3 regions of the Pseudomonas sp. ASL3 genome follow, and region 3 is predicted to be linked to each of the others. Evidence: predicted binding sites of a transcription regulator. Region 3 holds the regulator's gene; each other region holds the start of a gene.

Region 1 (2,266 bases), 670 kb from region 3:
GATTAAAAACGGTATGCGCCCTGTACATCCGGGCGAAATCCTTAAAGAGGAATACCTGGAGCCCCTTGGGCTGACTTCGGCTGCCTTGGCGAGGGCGCTGAATGTATCCACGCCAACGGTCAACGATATCGTGCTTCAGCGGCGCGGAGTCAGTGCAGACGTGGCGCTTCGACTTGCCGCGTGCCTGGAGACCACGCCTGAGTTCTGGCTGAATCTGCAGCTGGCTTACGATTTACGGAAAGCGGAAGTCGAGCGGGGAGCTGCGATCAGGGATCAGGTGCATCCAATCGCTCACTGCGCGTAGCTGTAGTCTGACGGACATTTCGTGGGAGCAGGCTTGCCTGCGAATATCTCGACGCGGTCTGCCTGACAAACCGTTGTTCGCAGCGGGACGCGTAGTTGCAAGCCTGCTCCCACATCAACGCACCACCGCGCGGAAGTTATTCCGCAGGCGGCGCCAATCTTGCTTCCATCTCGGCCACTTTCGCTTCCAGCGCTTCGAGGCGGGCGCGCGTGCGGGCGAGGACGGTCATCTGGCTGTCGAACTCTTCGCGACTCACTAGATCAAGCTTGCTGAAGCCGCTTTGCAGCAAGGCTTTGAACTGGGTTTCGAATTCATTGCGCGGGATCGGTGTTTCGCCGTTGAACAAACGTGAGGCGTGGCCGCTCAGGGCGTCGAGGAAAGCTTTAGGCGCGAGCATGGTCAGGATTCCGGAAACAGATGGGCGGCAGTGTATCACGCAGCGTCTATAGTCAATTCAGATCACCCGTTCTGCACGCTTTTCGCGCACAAGGGCGGGCACGCGCGCACTGTTGTTGTGCGTCTTGATCCTGATGGCGGGGAGCTTTCATAGTGGCTTTAGGCTAAGTCACTGTAATTAAAGGCTTTTTATGAGATGGCAAGCTTTCTGCTTAGTGGCATATGACCCATGCACTGATGCAGTCGCTGTGACGAATGCAGTGCGGTAGGCGGAGTAGGGAAGTGTTTCGTCAGAAGCGGTTTTTTGGGGTTGGTCGGGCCCGTTTGAGGCGACCGACGGGTTACAAAGCCAAGCACTGCGCTTAGACTTGAGTCGGGTTTGTTTTCCTGGGGCAAGTCCACCAATTCGGGAGAAAGTTTCATGAAACTAGTCACTGCCATCATCAAGCCGTTCAAATTGGATGACGTGCGCGAGTCGCTGTCCGAGATCGGCGTGCAGGGCATCACCGTCACAGAAGTTAAAGGCTTCGGTCGGCAGAAGGGTCACACCGAGCTGTATCGCGGTGCGGAGTACGTCGTCGACTTCCTGCCAAAAGTGAAAATCGATGTTGCGATTGATGACAAGGATCTGGATCGGGTTATCGAGGCGATAACCAAGGCAGCCAACACCGGCAAGATCGGTGACGGCAAGATCTTCGTGGTTAACCTAGAACAGGCCATTCGCATCCGTACCGGCGAAACCGATACCGACGCAATCTAAGCCGCCAAACCCCAACGCCCCAGGAGTAAAACACTATGACTCTGCGTCAATTCGCAGGGCTAGGCGCCCTGTTGTCCCTTTTAATCCCTGGTCTGGCCCTGGCGGCTGACCCGGTACCGGTCGTAGCACCTGTCCTCAACTCCGGCGACACGTCCTGGATGTTGACTTCGACGGCGTTGGTGCTGTTCATGACCATCCCCGGTCTGGCGCTGTTCTACGGCGGCATGGTTCGGCAGAAAAACGTTCTTGCGATAATGATGCAGTGCTTCGCCATCACCGGTCTGGTCAGCATTCTGTGGGTCATTTATGGCTACAGCATCGCGTTCGACACCACGGGGATGGAAGCCAACGTCGTCAACTTCAACTCCTTCTTCGGCAGTCTGGCCAAGGCGTTCCTCGCGGGCATAACCCCAGCGAGCATCACCGGCCCAACCGCGTTGTTCCCTGAGGCGGTGTTCGTCACCTATCAGATGACCTTCGCCATCATCACCCCAGCGCTGATCGTCGGTGCGTTCGCCGACCGGATGAAGTTTTCCGCCATGCTGGTCTTCATGGGCATCTGGTTCACGCTGGTCTATGCGCCAATCGCGCACATGGTCTGGAGCGGTCCTGGCTCACTGTTGGGTGACTGGGGCGTTCTCGACTTCGCCGGCGGCACCGTGGTTCACATCAACGCAGGTGTAGCGGGTCTGGTTGCCTGTCTGGTACTGGGCAAGCGTAAAGGCTTCCCGGCTACCCCAATGGCTCCGCACAACTTGGGTTACACCCTGATCGGCGCGGCAATGCTTTGGGTGGGCTGGTTCGGC
Region 2 (2,266 bases), 2.8 Mb from region 3:
TCGGTGAGAATAAGCAGTACCTGGTTTCCAGCCGTCTCAACAAGCTTATGGATCAGCAAGGCATCAAGACCCTGGGCGAGCTGATCCAGCGCATCCAGGCGCAGCCACGCAGTGGTTTGCGTGAGCAGGTGGTGGATGCGATGACCACCAACGAAACCCTGTGGTTTCGCGATACCTATCCGTTTGAAGTGCTCAAGAACAAGGTGTTGCCTGAGCAGATCAAGGCAAGCCCGGGTCAGCGTCTGCGGATCTGGTCGGCTGCCTGCTCGTCAGGGCAGGAACCCTATTCGCTGTCGATGTCGATCGATGAGTTCGAGCGGGTCAACATCGGTCAGCTCAAAAGCGGCGCGCAAATCGTTGCCACGGATCTGTCCGGGACCATGCTCACCAACTGCAAGTCTGGCGAGTACGACAGCCTGGCGATCGGTCGTGGTCTTTCGCCTGAGCGCTTGCAACGGTTTTTCGACGTTAAAGCGCCGGGTCGCTGGGCAATCAAGGCACCGATCAAGAGTCGTGTCGAGTTTCGTTCGTTCAACCTGCTCGACAGCTACGCCAGCCTGGGCAAGTTCGACATCGTGTTCTGTCGCAACGTGCTGATCTATTTCTCGGCGGAAGTGAAGAAAGACATTCTGCTGCGTATCCACAGCACGCTGAAGCCGGGTGGCTATCTGTTCCTGGGCGCTTCCGAAGCGCTCAATGGTTTGCCTGACCATTATCAAATGGTTCAGTGCAGTCCGGGGATCATCTATCAGGCGAAGTAAGTTCCACTGCGCGCTAAAAATGCCTCTGTCGAAAGACAGGGGCATTTTTGTTTGACTGATGTGACACCACCGGCAATTCCTATTGCCGCTTTACTGGCGTACAGCGGAAATCCATTGCCGCTATTTTGGCTTGCCGCCCGGCAAACCTCGCCAGAACCCTTGATTTATGGGCCTGGCGAAGCTGGCACGTTGATTGCTATGTCTCAGATACGAAAATCAGGTCAGCCGCTAAAGGTTTCCCGACATGAGCATCAGCTTCGATAAAGCGCTAGGCATTCATGAGCAAGCCCTCGGCTTTCGCGCTCAGCGTGCTGAAGTGCTGGCCAACAACATTGCCAACGCCGACACACCGAACTACAAGGCGCGAGATCTCGATTTCTCTGCCGTGCTTGCCGCGCAAAGCGATAAAACCAAGAACGGTACCTTCGCCCTCAACACGACCAACAGCCGGCATATCGAAGCCGAGGGTCTGGGTGGCACTGACGGGACGCTGCTGTACCGCACGCCGAGCCAGCCATCACTGGACCAGAACACCGTCGATGCGCAGGTCGAGCAGTCCAACTATGCGCAGAACGCCGTGGGCTTCCAGGCCAGCTTTACCCTTCTCAACAACAAATTCAAAGGGCTGGTGTCAGCCCTGCGTGGAGAGTAATCCATGTCTCTTTCCAGTGTTTTCAACATTGCCGGTACCGGCATGAGTGCTCAGACCACTCGCTTGAACACCGTGGCCAGTAACATCGCCAACGCCGAGACCGTCTCGTCGAGCATGGACCAGACCTATCGCGCTCGTCACCCGGTGTTTGCCACCGTACTCCAGGGGCAGGGCAGCGGCGACAGCGGTTCGCTGTTCGGTAGCCAGGACGAAGCGGGCCAGGGTGTTCAGGTCGCCGGTATCGTCCAGGATCAGGGCAACCTTGAAGCGCGCTACGAGCCCAATCATCCGTCGGCTGACAAGAATGGTTACGTCTACTACCCCAACGTCAACGTTGTACAAGAGATGGCCGACATGATCTCTGCCAGTCGCTCGTTTCAGACCAACGCGGACATAATGAACACCGCTAAAACCATGATGCAGAAGGTCCTGACCCTCGGTCAGTGATAAGAGGCGCAGTCGATGACAACCACCAACAACGTCTCCAACACCACCTCGACGGTTCTGAGCCAGCTCTCGCAGCAGGCGGCGTCAGCCAGCACCAATCCAACGGGTACCTCTGCGCTGGGCAAGGATGCATTCCTGCAACTCCTCGTCACGCAGATGAAGAACCAGGATCCCCTGAATCCGCAGGACAATACGCAATTCGTGTCCCAGCTGGCTCAGTTCAGCAGCCTCGAAAGCATGCAGAACCTGAGCACCACGGTCGATACGATTGCCAGCACGTTCCAGTCGTCCCAGGCCTTGCAGGCTTCTTCTCTGGTCGGGCGGTCAGTCATTGTCGCCAGCGGTTCGGCCGTGGTCGATACCACCAAAGGCCTGACCGGTTCCGTGGTCGTGCCAGCCTCGAACA
Region 3 (2,266 bases):
TTTTCAAGTCGGATCATGGGTTGGGAGTGTTAGCGAGCCGTCGCACCTTTAAGGATGTTCTGCTGCTTTTCCTTATGCTTGAGCAATTGTCTGTCCAGCTTGTCAGTGAGTAGATCGATTGCCGCATACATGTCGTCATGTTCTGCGTTAGCGACTACCTCCCCACCATGGATGTGCAGCGTGGCTTCGATTTTCTGCTTCAGTTTTTCGACCGCCATCGTTACCTGCACATTGGTAATCTTGTCAAAGTGCCCTTCAAGCTTTTTGAGTTTGAGCTCAATGTATTCGCGCAGGGGCTTCGTAACCTCAAGCTGGTGTCCACTGATGTTGACTTGCATACAGCTTCTCCTTCGTTGCCAGTGCATATAGAAGCAGGCTTGGTGCCTACCACTGTAACGCTGCGGCGTTAGGCCATCATCACATCAATCGCTTGCGCTCACTCGAAGGCGCGATCCCAAGTGATTCGCGGTATTTGGCGACTGTGCGACGGGCTACCTGAATGCCTTGTGCCTCCAGTAAACCAGCGATCTTGCTGTCACTCAACGGCTTTTTCTGATTTTCCGCGGCAACCAGTTTTTTGATGATCGCGCGGATGGCTGTGGATGAACACTCACCGCCCTCAGAGGTGCTTACGTGGCTGGAAAAGAAATATTTCAGTTCGTAAATGCCGCGAGGGGTATGCATGAATTTTTGCGTGGTCACCCGTGAAATCGTCGATTCGTGCATGCCGACCGCTTCAGCGATGTCATGCAGGACCAGTGGTTTCATCGCCTCGTCGCCATATTCGAGAAAGCCGCGCTGATGCTCGACAATTTGCGTGGCCACTTTCATCAGCGTTTCGTTGCGGCTTTGCAGGCTCTTGATGAACCAGCGGGCCTCCTGCAACTGATTGCGCATGAAGGTGTTGTCGGCGCTGGTGTCGGCCCTGCGAACGAACCCTGCGTACTGTGGATTGACCCGCAGACGGGGCACGGACTCTTGGTTGAGTTCCACCAGCCAGCGTTCGTTGTCCTTGCGTACGATCACGTCGGGCACGACGTATTCGGCCTCGCTGGATTCGATCTGCGAGCCTGGACGCGGGTTGAGGCTCTGCACCAGCTCAATGACTTGGCGCAGCTCGTCTTCCTTGAGTTTCATGCGCCGCATCAGTTGAGCGTAGTCACGGCTGCCGAGCAGGTCGATGAAATCGCTCACCAAACGCTGTGCTTCAGCCAGCCAGCGGGTTTTCGCGGGCAGCTGGCGTAGTTGCAGGGACAGGCATTCGCTCAGGGTGCGGGCGCCGATCCCGGCGGGTTCGAATTGCTGGATACGGTGCAGAACTGCTTCGATTTCATCCAGCTCGACATCCATTTCCGGATCGAACGCATCGAGGATTTCCTCGAGCGACTCGTCGAGGTAACCCTGATTGTTGATGCAGTCGATCAGCGTGACGGCGATCAGCCGGTCGGTGTCGGACATCGGTGCCAGGTTCAACTGCCACAGCAGATGGCTCTGCAGGCTCTCACCGGCCGAGGTGCGCGTGGTGAAGTCCCATTCGTCATCATCGTTGCTGGGCAGGCTGCTGGCGCTGGTCTGGTAGACGTCTTCCCAGGCGGTATCGACTGGCAATTCGTTGGGAATACGATCGTTCCATTCGCCATCCTCCAGGTTATCCACCGTCGGGGCGGTTTCCTGGTAGGTCGGTTCCTGAACGTCAGGATTGGGTTTCTCTATGTTGTCGGCCAGCGGATCAGCGTTGTCGAAGTCGTCGCCTTCTTCCTGGCGCTCGAGCATAGGGTTGGACTCCAACGCTTCCTGGATTTCCTGTTGCAGATCCAGGGTCGACAATTGGAGGAGGCGGATGGCCTGTTGCAGCTGCGGTGTCATCGTCAGCTGCTGGCCCATTCTCAGGACTAGCGATGGTTTCATGGCAGGGGCTTAACACCTTATTCGCCGGCGCACATGCGCCATCCACTACAGGGCGCCGAAGCGCCAACTTAAGCAAATTATATGCCTGAAACCTAAGTGTTTGCCTAGAGTGTGCTGACAATTAATGTTTTTGTCAGCGCTAACCCTAGTGTCCGTCGCCGATGAAGAGCGAAACACCGCAGAACTTACAGGCGGAATTCATGGCCGAGGTAAACCTCTTTAACCAGTTGGTTAGCCAGAATGGTTTCTGCATCACCTTCAGCGATCAGTTGCCCATCGTTGACGATGTAAGCGGTTTCACAGATATCCAGGGTTTCACGAACGTTGTGATCGGTGATCAGTACGCCGATGCCCTTGG

The links. Region 3 encodes sigma-54, which starts transcription at its own class of promoters, with help from an activator protein. Its sites were predicted from a motif close to ANTGGCATNNANNTTGCTNT; they were not measured.
Positions count from the first base shown of each region.
Region 1: a site for sigma-54 is predicted at 896-915, ahead of glnK (P-II family nitrogen regulator). Genes of this name have one in related genera too.
Region 2: a site for sigma-54 is predicted at 942-961, ahead of flgB (flagellar basal body rod protein FlgB). Genes of this name have one in related genera too.

Region 1 covers NZ_CM155281.1:5,799,248-5,801,513, forward strand. Annotated here, with positions in the region: gene AC1MEE_RS26485 (HigA family addiction module antitoxin) at 1-304, shown strand, start outside; gene AC1MEE_RS26490 (accessory factor UbiK family protein) at 441-701, opposite strand; gene glnK (P-II family nitrogen regulator) at 1,122-1,460, shown strand; gene AC1MEE_RS26500 (ammonium transporter) at 1,496-2,266, shown strand, end outside.
Region 2 covers NZ_CM155281.1:3,691,683-3,693,948, reverse strand. Annotated here, with positions in the region: gene cheR (protein-glutamate O-methyltransferase CheR) at 1-761, shown strand, start outside; gene flgB (flagellar basal body rod protein FlgB) at 1,006-1,413, shown strand; gene flgC (flagellar basal body rod protein FlgC) at 1,417-1,860, shown strand; gene AC1MEE_RS17055 (flagellar hook assembly protein FlgD) at 1,876-2,266, shown strand, end outside.
Region 3 covers NZ_CM155281.1:6,465,209-6,467,474, forward strand. Annotated here, with positions in the region: gene ptsN (PTS IIA-like nitrogen regulatory protein PtsN) at 1-17, opposite strand, end outside; gene hpf (ribosome hibernation-promoting factor, HPF/YfiA family) at 30-338, opposite strand; gene AC1MEE_RS29695 (RNA polymerase factor sigma-54) at 418-1,908, opposite strand; gene lptB (LPS export ABC transporter ATP-binding protein) at 2,094-2,266, opposite strand, start outside.